4 regions of the Hymenobacter sp. DG01 genome follow, and region 3 is predicted to be linked to each of the others. Evidence: riboswitches for the same ligand, from Rfam matches in the RefSeq annotation. Region 3 holds a riboswitch; each other region holds the start of a gene.

Region 1 (3,201 bases), 380 kb from region 3:
TGCAGCTGAGCGTATTTCGTGTACTGCTCGGCGCTCAGGATTTGCTTAAGCTGGGCTTCGTAGCGGTCCTTGCTCGCTTTCATGGCCTGATGACGCTGCTTTTTATCGGCGGCGGTAGCAACCTGGGTGCGTTTGGCCTGCAGCTCCTGGAAGCGGGCCAGGTTCAGCTGGCGCACCTGCTCGGTCTGAGCGGCCGAGAGGCTTAGCTTCTTGGCCAGACTTTGGGCGGCGTGGTCGGCGCGCTGCTCGGGCGTTTTGGCGGGCTTGTTGCCCTTCTGATGCTGCCCGTACGCGGCTTTTGCAGGCGTAGTCTGGGCCGAAACGGCGGCTGCTGAAAGAGAGAAGGCGGCGAGAAGAACGAGAATCTTTTTCATGGCTATGTTGGAAGAGTTAAATTCAGGAAAGGAAGCGCTTAGTGGTAGCAGCCAGGCTGCGAGCTTCTGTATGGGTAATACCCAACTCAAATGCCAACTTTGGCTAAACCACCGGCTGAAGGGCCTCTGAAAATAATTAAATTTTCAGGTTAAACTTCGGGGCCTCAAACTAATCGGGGGTAGTAAAAGCTTGGCTACATGTTAGTTGCGAGAGTGGCTATGGCTTGTGAGTGTCCGGAAGCCGGACAAGGAGGGCGGGGCCGGCCGCGTAGGCACTGCCCGGAAAACCAGAGGAAACAGGCCGGCAGCTGAGCAGTTTGCAGCGGTGGATTTCCGGCCCTACCTTTGCCCCATCAATTCTTTCTAGCCCAAAGGATTGTTTTTATACAGAGGCGCTGAGAGACAGGCTCTAAGAAGCGTCGGCAACCATCCGCAACTGCTGGAACGGTGCCAATTCCTGACCATATAAAAACAACAAGCCGTGGACTTTTGCCCCTGCCGTAGTACCCCGTTCGTAGTTTTTGCTGCCAGCTTCCGTGTGGCCTCCTGGCGGGTGCCGGCGGATTCTTGGGGTGGCTGTTGTTGCGGCCGCGTATAGGTAGTGCGCCTGGGTAGGCACTCTGGCTGCTGCGGGCTTTGCTCTCGTTTTCTCTTTGCGGCGCGCACCCCATCTGGGAGTGAGCAGCTTGCTACTTTTTCCTCTTCTCCGAAGTAGCAGTTTGTTGTGCTACCCCCGCTCAGGGGCGGAAAGCACGCTGCCCCCAGGCGGGGGTAGTACAATGGCCGGGTTTTTTTCTTACCAGCCACCCCAGCGGTGGCACCTGTTTTTATGCTTAAAAAATCATTGGAACTGCTGCGGCAGGAAGCCGCGGCCACTGGGGCTGGCACCCTGAAACGAACCCTGAATGGCTTCAACCTGATTGCCATCGGCATTGGGGTGATTATCGGGGCGGGCCTGTTTTCGCTTACGGGTCTGGCCGCCGCCAACAATGCCGGCCCGGCCGTTACGCTCTCGTTTGTGGTGGCAGCCGTGGGCTGCGCCTTCTCGGCTCTGTGCTACGCCGAGTTTGCCGCCATGGTGCCCGTGGCCGGCTCGGCCTACACCTACGCCTACGCCACCATGGGGGAGCTGTTCGCCTGGATTATCGGCTGGGACCTGATTCTGGAGTATTCGGTGGGTGCGGCGGCCGTGTCCATCAGCTGGTCGCAGTACCTGGTGAAGTTTCTGAGCAAGTACAACCTGCACATTCCGCCCCAATTGGTTATGTCGCCGTTTGAAACGGCCACCCTGGCCGATGGCAGCGTGGTGCGCGGGCTGGTCAACATCCCGGCCATGCTCATTGTGCTGGGCATCACGCTCATTGTGGTACGCGGCACCAAAAGCTCAGCCTGGTTTAATGCCCTGGTCGTGAGCCTGAAGGTGTCGGTGGTGCTGGTGTTTATTGCCCTGGGCTGGCAGTACATCGACCCCGCCAACTACCAACCCTACATCCCAACCAATACGGGCGTGTTCGGGGAGTTTGGCTGGAGCGGTATTTTGCGCGGGGCGGGGGTAGTATTCTTCGTGTTCATTGGCTTTGATATTGTGGCTACTATGGCCCAGGAAACCAAGAACCCCCAGCGCAACATGCCCATCGGTATCATCGGCTCCCTGCTGGTGTGCACGGTGCTGTTCGTGCTGTTCGGCCACGTACTCACGGGCCTGGCCAACTACACCGAGTTCAAGAACAGTGCTGCCCCGGTGGCCATTGCCATCGAGAAAACGCCCTACGCCTGGCTGTCTTCGGCCGTAATTCTGGCTATCATCATCGGCTACACCTCCGTGATTCTGGTGGATTTGCTGGGTCAGACCCGCGTGTTCTTTGCCATGGCCAAGGACGGGCTGCTCCCACCCGTATTTGCCCGCGTGCACGAGCGGTTCGGGACGCCCCTGCAGTCGGGGCTGCTGCTGGGCCTGTTTATTGCCCTCTTCGCCGGGTTCGTTCCCATTGCAGTGGTAGGCGAAATGACGAGCATCGGCACCCTGCTGGCCTTCGTTATGGTGTGCCTGGGTGTGCTCATCATGCGCAAGAAAGAGCCTAACGCCCCGCGTGGCTTCCGCACGCCCCTGGTGCCGCTGGTGCCCATCCTGGGCATCCTGACCTGCCTGGTGATGATGGTGTCCTTGCCCTGGGAAACCTGGCTGCGCCTGGCCGTGTGGCTGGCTATCGGGCTGGCTATTTACTTCGGCTACGGCCGCAAGCATAGCAAGCTGGGGCAGGAGCAAGCCCGGCAGCCGGTAGCGTAACCTTTCTGGGTTTTGCTGGCGCTACCCCCGGTCCCTGCTTTAAGGGGCCGGGGGTATTTTCATAAATAAACCCTTTAGATTTACCTCCTGATATCTGTTACTTATTTATCCGTATTGCATGGAAACGCGTGCAAAATCAGGAATTGAGCCCGCCTCCGAAGTGGCGGAAGCTGCTTATCCTACCCTAAAAGAAAGCTGGGGCGCCCTGGGGTGGTTTCTGCTAATAATGGTACTCGCTGTAGTATCAGTCTTTCTTGTTTTCAACAAATTCCTTCATCATACATCAATTGTTGTCAGTGCCTTGGCAACTGCTTTGGGTGAATTAGTTACCATAGGATTTCTGCTCTGGCGCTACCGTCGGCGCTTGCCGCGACTACGACTGCTGGGCCGCGTTCCGGGGAGCGTGTATGCGCTGCTGCCGGCTATCGTGCTGGCGCAGGTGGTGCTCCGCTCCACGGTAAATTATTTGCACCTGCCCAACTGGGCGGCGGAAGCCTTCCTGCGTCTGGAGGGGCAGCCTGTGCTAGCCTTTGTGCTGCT
Region 2 (3,201 bases), 400 kb from region 3:
GCTTTGGCTACCTGTCTTTCTCAGGCTACGTGCTGTGGTTTGTGAGCGTAAACAGCGTCATTGCTTTGCTGCTGACGGCTTACACGGCGGCCATCGGGGAGCTGCACTGGCGACCTACGCAGCAGGTGCTCACGGTGCGCCCCCTGCGCGAAATGCTGGGCATGGGCGCCTTTACCCTGCTTGGCAGCCTGTCGGGCAGCATCATTATGTTCATCGACACCCTGATGGTGGGCGCCCAGGTGAGCGTGGCGGCGGCCGGCATTTACGTGGTGGCCGGCAACATCAGTACGGCCTTGGCTATTCCGGCCCGCTCCCTCAACAAAATAGCCTTTCCGCTCCTGGCCGACTACTGGAAGCAGCAGGACCTCCCGCGCATGGCCGACTTCTACCGCCGCGCTACCCGCCTCAACACCCTCATCGGCTGCCTGTTGTTCCTGGGCATCGCCTTGAATCTGGACTTTATCTACTCCCTGATGCGCAACGCCCGCTACGCCGAGGGTACGGTGGTGGTGCTGCTCCTACTGGCCAGCAAGCTCTTCGATGGCATCACGGGCGTTAATGGCCTGATGGTAGTAACGTCTCCACGCTACCGGTTCGACCTGATTTTCAACGTGTCACTGGCGCTGCTCACTATTCTGCTCAACGGTTTGTTGATTCCGCGCCTGGGCATGGTGGGGGCGGCGGTAGCGGCCTGCATCGCGCAAGTCAGCATTAACGTGGCCCGCACCTGGTTTGTGTGGCACAGCTACCGCATGCAGCCCTTTACCTGGCGCATCCCGCTGATACTAGGTATTGCGGCCGTGGCGGGGGTAGCAGGCTGGCTGATGCCCTCCCTTAGCTCGCCCCTGCTTACCATGCTCCTGCGCTCCACCGTGCTGACGCTGGTGTACGGCGGACTGATTCTGGTGACGAACTCGGCCCCCGAAGCAACTGCTTTTCTCAGCAAACTTAAACAACGGAAACACTAGCCGTTGTTTTATATATTATTATTCTACAGACTGATATACTATCTTCTATGAACGCGGTGAAGCATTTTCTGGGGTCAATTTTAGCCATTGCTTTCTTCCTTTTACTGGTTGTGATTTTCAGGGAGCATATACCCGGGAAAAGAAACCAGCACAATTCCTATCTGGTCCGGGTGGGCATGTCTAAACAGCAGGCAATGAGAATAATGGGCGGCGCTCCGTCGCGCAGAATGCTGGGCGTTTCTGCTGATTCAGCGTACGTGTACAAGGCCTCGCCTGCAGCCTCCGATAATATCTACCTAAGCATTGGGGCCGATGGCGTAATTACGAGCGTCAGCCACGGCGAATAATCAGGATTTTTAGTTGACCAGAAAAATAAAATTTGGAAGTATAAAATTCTGGCCGCTACTTTTGCCCCATCAATTCTTTACCTGAAAGGATTGTTTTTATACAGAGGCGTGGAGAGACAGGCTCGACGAAGCGCCGGCAACCAGCGGACCATCCGAAACGGTGCCAAGTCCTGACCATATAAAAACAACGTACCGTGAACCGCTTGTCTAACTCCGCCGCCACATCCGCCACCACCATTGCTCTACAGCATGGGTGTTGTGCTATGATGGGCATGGCGTGTTGTTGTCAGGCGTAACGCACCCTTCTTTTTTTCCTGGTTTGTGCGCCTGGCAGCTCTGCTGACACAGTTTTTTGTGTAGCTGACTCTGCCCGCACACCCGGCTTTTCGCCCTTGCCGCTGCTGGCTGCGCCTCCTTGTTTGGCTGCCACCGCGGGGTAGGGCCATCCTGTCAGCTGAAGTTTGCGCCTGTGGGCCGGCTTCCCTCCCCTTCTTGTTATGTCAGCAGCAACTGCTGCGCCGGCCGTCCGCGCCTTGCTCGACGACCTGCGCCCCCGGCTGATCCAGGCTACGGCCCTGGAGCGGCTGCGCCTCGTGGCTGAACGCTTCCCCGAACAGGCCGTTTTTTCGACCTCTTTCGGCCTGGAAGACCAGATTATCAGCCATTTAATCTTCAGCCACCAGCTTCCCATTCAGGTTTTCACCCTCGATACGGGCCGGAATTTCCAGGAAACCTACGCCACCTGGAACAAGACCCTGCTGAAGTACGAGCAGCCCATTGCGGTGTACTACCCCCAGCGGGAAAGCGTAGAGCAGCTGATGCTAGCCAAAGGCCCTAACTCCTTCTACGAGAGTGTGGAGAACCGCAAGGAGTGCTGCCATATCCGCAAAGTGAAGCCCCTGAACCGCGCCCTGGCCGGCAAAGCCGCCTGGGTTACGGGCATCCGCGCCGAGCAGTCGCAGAACCGCCAAACCATGGACCCCGTGGAGTGGGACGCGGCTCATAACCTGGTTAAAATCCATCCGCTGTTCGACTGGACCTGGGACCAGGCCGTGGCCTTCACCCAGGAAAACGGAGTGCCGGTGAACACCCTGCATCAGCAGGGCTTCGTGAGCATCGGGTGTGCCCCCTGCACCCGCGCCATTCGGCCGGGCGAGGACTTCCGGGCCGGCCGCTGGTGGTGGGAAGACCTTTCGGCCAAGGAGTGCGGCCTGCACGCCACCGCCCATCACAACGGCCCCGACCCGGTGGTGGAGCCCGTTCCGGCAGGCTAGCCACGGGCCTTTTACCTCTCATTCGTCTCTACAGCAGCTCCGCCAGTTTAGCTGACTTCTGCGCTAAATCGTGTTCTACACATGAGTACCCCTTCTTTCGATTATCTCGACCGGCTGGAAGCCGAAGCCATCCACATCCTGCGGGAAGTGGCCGGCCAGTTTGAGCGCCCAGCCCTACTCTTCTCGGGCGGCAAAGACTCCATCGTGCTGACCCGCCTCGCGGAAAAGGCCTTCCGGCCCGGCCGCTTCCCGTTTCCCCTGGTGCACGTCGATACCGGCCACAACTTCTCCGAGGTACTGGCCTACCGCGACCAGCTAGCTGAAAACCTGGGCGAAAAGCTGATCGTGCGCCAAGTGGAAGATACCATCAAGCGGCAGCGCCTGCGCGAGCCGGGCGGCAAGTTTCCCAGCCGCAATCCCCTGCAAACCTATACGCTGCTGGAGGTCATTGAGGAGTTTGAGTTCGATGCCTGCATCGGCGGGGCTCGCCGCGACGAGGAAAAGGCCCGGGCTAAGGAGCGCATTTTCTCCGTCCGCGACGAGTTTGGGCAGTGGGACCCTAAGCGCCAGCGCCCCGAGCTCTGGAACATCTACAACGGCCGCATCCAGAAG
Region 3 (3,201 bases):
CCCAGCTGTCGGGCCGTAGCAGTACCGCCAAATACGTTGGTATTCTGGTCCTGGGTAGCGCGGTTATTATTTCCGGCAGCCTGGTAAATCTCGGCATAGGCGTTGCGGCCGCTCTGGTTTTGGGTGGCGTAGTTGGCCCCGCTCACCTGCTCAATGAAAGCACTGTGGCTGAAGCCCCCCTGGAACTGGCTGGCGTAGTTGCCGTTGCTGCCGGCGGCCGTGGAGCCCTGCCGGATGAAGGCCCTGTTGGCGCCCCTGCTTTCATCGGAAAGCTGTGTCTGAATGGCCTGTTGGCGGTTGCCCATCTGGTCAGCCTGCGCCGTATGCTGGATGCCGGCCTGAGTTTGGGTTACTTCGTTGTTGTTGCCACTGCTGCTGCCCCCGTTCACGGCCGCGTCGTTCTGGTGCGCAATGGCCGTATTCGCCCGGCCTAGCTGCTCCACCGTCACGCGGTTGTTGTTGCCGTAGCTGGTAGATGTTTGGATGTTGTTCTGCGCTGTGGCAGCGCCGCTGGTCAAAAGAGCAGCAAAGAGTACTCCGGTTGCTTTCATGCTGATAGAAGGATATAAAAGTGGGAATGAGACACGCCCTGCAAGCCATTCAGGAAATCAATATGAATAAATATGAGAAGATATAGTTATATTAAAAATTATTTAAGTGCATTTTATTAGCAATAAGGCCAGATTCATTCCAAAGTCCTTACAAGCCCATTTTATTCTTATAAAATTCTGTCCATCAGATTTTTTAGTAGCCTTCTGCTAACCCGGCTAGTGCACAAGGCAGCACCTGCACCCTACACACCGCATGTGCGCTGGGGCCTACGCTGCCTACCCCCTGCTGCCTAAGCGGCGCGCAAAGAAAATTTGGCTTTCTGGACCCGGCCGCTTTACCTTTGCCGCACTCAATTCTTTACCTGAAAGGATTGTTTTTATACAGAGGCGTGGAGAGACAGGCTCGACGAAACGCCGGCAACCTTCCGTAGCAGTACGGAAACGGTGCCAAGTCCTGACCATATAAAAACAACGTACCGTGAACCGCTTCCCGCACTTCGCCCCCACTCCTGCCACCCTTGCTTCTGTACAGCATGGCTGTTGTGGCACGTGTTGTTGGGCCGTCTGTACGCCGCTGGCCGGGTAGAGCTGCCGGTTCATTAGCCCCCGGCCGGGGCAATTCTGCGTTTCACGGGTGCCGCAACTGCCGTAAGGGCAGAGCAATGGCTACGGCCTGACCGCGCCCGCCTACTTCCTTCCCGGCTCCGGGCCCCTCTTCCCTACCCCCTTATCCTTGCCCAACCCGGAATGTGTTCGGGCGGTTGCGTGGCGTCTTTGCGCCCGGCCTAACTTCCGGAGGTTCTGGCGGTTGTAGGGGGTAGCGTTTTCCGCTGACTTCAACTATCTGTTTCTTCTTCCCTTCTCATGTCGCAGCCTTCAAAGCCCATTGGCATTTATTTCGAGCATCCCGAATGGTTTAAGCCCCTGTTTGCCGAGCTGGACCGCCGGGGCCTGCCCTACGAAAAAATCGACGCCGCCCACCACCTCTTCGACCCCGCCGAAACCGAGAGCCGCTACTCCCTGGTGGTCAACCGCATGAGCTCCTCGGCTTATCTGCGCGGGCACGGCCAGGGCATCTTCCATACGGCCGGCTACGCCACCCACCTGGAGCGCATCGGCACGCGCATCATCAACGGCTCGGCGGCCACGGCCATCGAAACCAATAAGGCCCGCCAGCTCAGCCTGTTCGCCTCGCTGGGCCTGAAATTCCCGAAGTCCTTCGTGATTAACCACGCCTCCCGGGTGCCCGACGCGGCCCGGCAGCTGCAGTTTCCCATCGTGGTGAAGGTAAACATCGGGGGTAGCGGCGCAGGCATCATCCGCTTCGATACCATGGAGGGGGTAGAGGCCGCCGTAGCCGCCGGACAGATTGACCTCGGCATCGACCAGACGGCGCTGGTGCAGGAGTACGTGGCGCCTCGCGGCGGCCACATTCACCGCGTAGAAACCCTGAACGGTAAGTTCCTCTACGCCATGAAGGTGTACACCACCGGTGAGAGCTTTAACCTGTGCCCCGCCGAAATCTGCCAGATTCCGGAAGAGCCTGCTGCCGGCGACTTCTGCCTCACCGAAGCCCCCAAAAAGGGTATTCAGGTAGAAGCCTTCACGCCTCCCGCCGAGGTAGTAGAAGCCGTGGAGCGCATCGTGGCCGCCGCCAAAATCGACGTGGGCGGCATTGAGTATCTGGTGGATGACCGCACCGGCGACGTGCTGTTCTACGACGTGAATGCCCTGTCTAACTTCGTGGCCGACGCCGTGAATGTGGTGGGCTTTGACCCCTACGCCCGCTTCGTGGACTACCTCGAAACCCAGATCGGGGCTTCGAACCCCGGCAGCCAGCCCGTTGCCGCTGATGCCGTTTCTTCCACCCAACAGCCGGTAGCGGCTTCCATTCACTAAGCCATGCGGTACGGATATTGGATGCCTGTTTTTGGCGGGTGGCTGCGCAATGTTGAGGACGAAAACATGCGCGCCGACTGGGACTACGTGAAGACGCTGGCCCAGCGCAGCGAGGACCTCGGCTACGACTTGTCCTTGATTGCTGAGCTCAACCTCAACGACATCAAGGGCGAAGAAGCCCCGTCGTTGGACGCCTGGAGCACGGCGGCGGCTCTGGCTGCCGTAACCAAGAAGATCGAGCTGATGGTGGCCGTGCGGCCCACTTTCCACTCGCCGGCTTTGCTGGCGAAGCAAGCTGCCAACATTGACCACATCAGCGGGGGTAGGATTTCCTTGAACGTGGTGTCGTCGTGGTGGCAGGATGAGGCCAAGAAGTACGGCGTGCACTTCGAGCAGCACGACGACCGGTACGCCCGCACCGCCGAGTGGCTGCACGTAGTGGACAACCTCTGGAAGCAGGACCACTTCACCTTCGAGGGCAAGTTCTATAAGGTGACGGACTCCATTCTGCAGCCCAAGCCCGTGTCGCGCCCCCGGCCGTTCATTTACGCCGGTGGCGAATCGGAGGCGGCCAAAAACCTGATTGCCGCCCAGTGCGACGGCTACGTGATGCACGGCGACGAGCCCCAGGCCATCGGCCGCCGCATCCGGGACCTGCAGGAGCGCCGCGACCGGCTGGGTTTACCGCCCATGAAGTTCGGGGTAGCGGCTTACAGCATTGTACGCAACACCGAGGCCGAGGTGAAGAAGG
Region 4 (3,201 bases), 2.1 Mb from region 3:
TACTCCCTACCGACCCCGTTTATGCACTTGGTAGTCGGTTGATTTCTCCACCCTTACCTGACTTTACGACCATGGGACTGTTTGATTTTCTCTCTAACGACGGCGAAAAAAAGCCTGTTCAACCCGCTGCTAAACCCGCTGCCGGCGGCGCTACCGATTTCTTTGGCAACGCCAACCAGCCCGCCGCTGCTCCGGTTGCTGCCCAAGGCGAAACCTACACGGTAGTGAGCGGCGACTCGCTTTCCAAAATCGCTAAGCATCATTACGGCGATGCTGCCAAATGGCATCAGATTTATGATGCCAACAAAAGCATCATCGGCTCTAACCCCGACCACATCGAAGTAGGCCAGGTGCTGACGCTGCCCAAGCTATAAACCTTAACCTCAGCTTCGAAATATCCTAAAAAAGCCACTCTGCCATGAGTGGCTTTTTTGCTTTTTAGCAGTCCCTTTTTGCAAACACCGAGTACTCAGATTGAGTACCGAGGGCAATTATTTTCATCAATGGGCAAGGACCTACCCCTTCGCTCAAGCTTAAACCCTGCTGATTTTTCACAGGATTTATCCATTGAAAATCAACCTATTAAATACAAAAAATAATTATCCTCAAACTCCACAGTAACAATAGCAAGCGGAAATAATATTTTTCAACCACCTATTGCATATATCAAAAACAGCACTATACCTTTGCAATACCAACCCGGTACTCTCCCGCTCGCGGCGGGATAGTTTTCATAAGATTTATACAGAAGCGGCGAGAGAACAGGCTCCGTGACCCGCTGGCAACCTTCGACCGCGCGAAAGGTGCCAATTCCTGCCCGACCAAGCTTTTGCTGGCGGGGCATATAACTCAGGAGTACCATGGAAAACACCTTCGCTTTCGCCCCCTTCACCCCCAACGCCCCGGTCGCTTTGTCGCGTATCGCCTCGCCGTGGGCTTTCTGCGTTTCGGTAGCTGCTCCAGCCACTGCCGCAAACCGGCGAATGCGAATGCGCTGCTGTAGCGCCTGTTGTTGCTGTTGCTAGCCCTGAGCGGCTACCCAACATCCCTACCCCTTTTTCCGGCCTGAACCCTCGGTGACCCGCAGCGGCACTCAGGTTCTGCGCATCGCAACTGGCTTTCGGAGCAACTCCATGCTGGTTCGGGTGCGGCCCTCGCTACGCCTTGTCGTGGCTCTCTTCCAGCGTTTTCGCTCCCTCTTCCATACCCAAACGGCCTTTAACCCTGCCCTGCCATGTCCACGCAGAACCTCCACTTCGAGACCCTCCAACTCCACGCTGGCCAGCAGCCCGACCCCGTAACCGGTTCCCGCGCCGTGCCGCTGTACCAGACCACCAGCTATGTGTTCAAGAACGCCGAGCACGGTGCTAATCTGTTTGCGCTGAAGGAGTTTGGCAACATCTACACCCGCCTCATGAACCCGACTACTGACGTGTTCGAGCAGCGGGTAGCGGCGCTGGAAGGTGGCGTAGCGGCCTTGGCCGTTTCCTCGGGGCAGGCCGCGCAGTTCATTGCCCTGAACAACATTCTGCAGGCCGGCGACAATTTTGTGAGCACCACCCACCTGTATGGCGGCACTTACAACCAGTTCAAGGTGGCATTCAAGCGCCTGGGCATTGAGGTGCGCTTCGCCGACGGCGACCAGCCGGAGAAGTTTGAGGCCCTGATTGATGAGAACACCAAGGCTCTTTACCTGGAAACCATTGGTAACCCCAGCTTCAGCATTCCGGACTTTGAGCGCATTGCCGCCATTGCCAACAAGCACGACCTTCCCCTGATTGTAGACAATACCTTTGGGGCCGGGGGCTACCTTTTCCGCCCCTTGGAGCACGGCGCGCACATTGTGGTAGAATCGGCTACGAAGTGGATTGGTGGCCACGGCACTAGTATTGGGGGCGTGATTGTGGATGGCGGCACCTATGACTTTGGCAACGGCAAGTTCCCGCAGTTCACGGAGCCCTCGGAAGGTTACCACGGGCTGGTGTTTAATGATGTGTTCGGGAAGGGCGGACCATTTGGCAACATTGCCTTTATCATCCGGGCACGGGTAGAGGGCCTGCGCGACTTTGGCCCATCCCAGAGCCCATTCAACGCCTGGCAGCTGATTCAGGGTTTGGAAACGCTGAGCCTGCGCGTAGACCGCACTGTGGAAAACGCCCTGCGCGTGGCTACCTGGCTGGAACAGCATCCGCAGGTAGAGGCCGTGAACTACCCCGGCCTTAAGAGCAGCCCCTACCACACCCTGGCCCAGAAATACCTGAAGCGCGGCTACGGCGGGGTTCTCACCTTCGCCATCAAAGGCAGCAAGGAAACCGCTACGCAGTTTATTGACAACCTGAAGCTGGTGAGCCACCTGGCAAACGTAGGCGACGCCAAGACGCTGATCATTCAGCCCTCGGCCACTACCCATCAGCAACTCTCCGACGAGGAGCAGCGCGCGGCCGGCGTAACGCCTACCCTGCTGCGCCTCTCGGTAGGCATTGAGCACTTTGAAGACATCCGGGCCGATCTGGCGCAAGCCTTTGACGCCGTGCGCAACGCAGCCTCGGTTTCTTCTGAGGAAGCCGGTAGCACCCTGCTACCCGAGCCGGAAGTAGAACATGCCGCTACGCTGGAAGTCTAGCACTTGAGAGGGGTTGATTCCTGGCGGCAGGTGAGAGAGCCGCCAGGTAGCTTCTTCCAGCACCGCGGTAAGCGGGTAGGCGCTGAAGTTTTTTGTGAGAGAGGAATCTTCAGCAGACAGCCGCCCGCGCTTAGCCGGGGCGGAGCCGGGCAGAATCGGCTCCGCCCGCGGGCTAGGTTTTCGCGCATTACCACCACTATGCGTCAGGATGACGCGGCAAGGATTTTCTCCTGTGAAGACGACTGATACTCCTACGGCTCCCGTGAGAAGCTCCCTGGCGCCGCTTCAGCTGCCGGCTGCTCCTAGTATGCCTGAGCCCGACGAACCACACCTGTTCCGCCTACCCCGGCCTCTGCGACTGGAAAGCGGGGCCACGCTGCCCCGGGTAGAAGTTACCTATCATACCTACGGCCGCCTCAATGCCGCCCGCGACAATGTGGTGTGGGTGTGCCATGCCCTTACGGCTAATGCTGATGTACTAAGCTGGTGGCCCGGCCTAGTTGGCCCCGCCTGCCATTTCGATCCGGCCGACTGGTTTATTGTGTGTGCCAATGTGCTGGGCTCCTGCTACGGCACTA

Evidence for each region. A riboswitch is a leader RNA that binds a small molecule or an ion and turns the genes downstream of it on or off. The one in region 3 is predicted to bind S-adenosylmethionine.
Region 1: another riboswitch for S-adenosylmethionine. It lies ahead of FGZ14_RS07560 (amino acid permease); the one in region 3 lies ahead of FGZ14_RS09025 (RimK family alpha-L-glutamate ligase).
Region 2: another riboswitch for S-adenosylmethionine. It lies ahead of FGZ14_RS07510 (phosphoadenylyl-sulfate reductase); the one in region 3 lies ahead of FGZ14_RS09025 (RimK family alpha-L-glutamate ligase).
Region 4: another riboswitch for S-adenosylmethionine. It lies ahead of FGZ14_RS17945 (O-acetylhomoserine aminocarboxypropyltransferase/cysteine synthase family protein); the one in region 3 lies ahead of FGZ14_RS09025 (RimK family alpha-L-glutamate ligase).

What each region holds. Positions count from the first base shown of each region.
Region 1 is NZ_CP040936.1:1,765,826-1,769,026, reverse strand. It holds gene FGZ14_RS07565 (hypothetical protein) at 1-374, opposite strand, end outside; SAM riboswitch class I at 754-846, shown strand; gene FGZ14_RS07560 (amino acid permease) at 1,204-2,661, shown strand; gene FGZ14_RS07555 (CPBP family intramembrane glutamic endopeptidase) at 3,026-3,201, shown strand, end outside.
Region 2 is NZ_CP040936.1:1,749,900-1,753,100, forward strand. It holds gene FGZ14_RS07500 (oligosaccharide flippase family protein) at 1-968, shown strand, start outside; gene FGZ14_RS07505 (hypothetical protein) at 1,016-1,315, shown strand; SAM riboswitch class I at 1,409-1,500, shown strand; gene FGZ14_RS07510 (phosphoadenylyl-sulfate reductase) at 1,813-2,589, shown strand; gene cysD (sulfate adenylyltransferase subunit CysD) at 2,641-3,201, shown strand, end outside.
Region 3 is NZ_CP040936.1:2,150,706-2,153,906, forward strand. It holds gene FGZ14_RS09020 (hypothetical protein) at 1-551, opposite strand, end outside; SAM riboswitch class I at 926-1,020, shown strand; gene FGZ14_RS09025 (RimK family alpha-L-glutamate ligase) at 1,416-2,450, shown strand; gene FGZ14_RS09030 (LLM class flavin-dependent oxidoreductase) at 2,454-3,201, shown strand, end outside.
Region 4 is NZ_CP040936.1:4,223,804-4,227,004, reverse strand. It holds gene FGZ14_RS17950 (LysM peptidoglycan-binding domain-containing protein) at 72-374, shown strand; SAM riboswitch class I at 738-851, shown strand; gene FGZ14_RS17945 (O-acetylhomoserine aminocarboxypropyltransferase/cysteine synthase family protein) at 1,235-2,623, shown strand; gene metX (homoserine O-acetyltransferase) at 2,856-3,201, shown strand, end outside.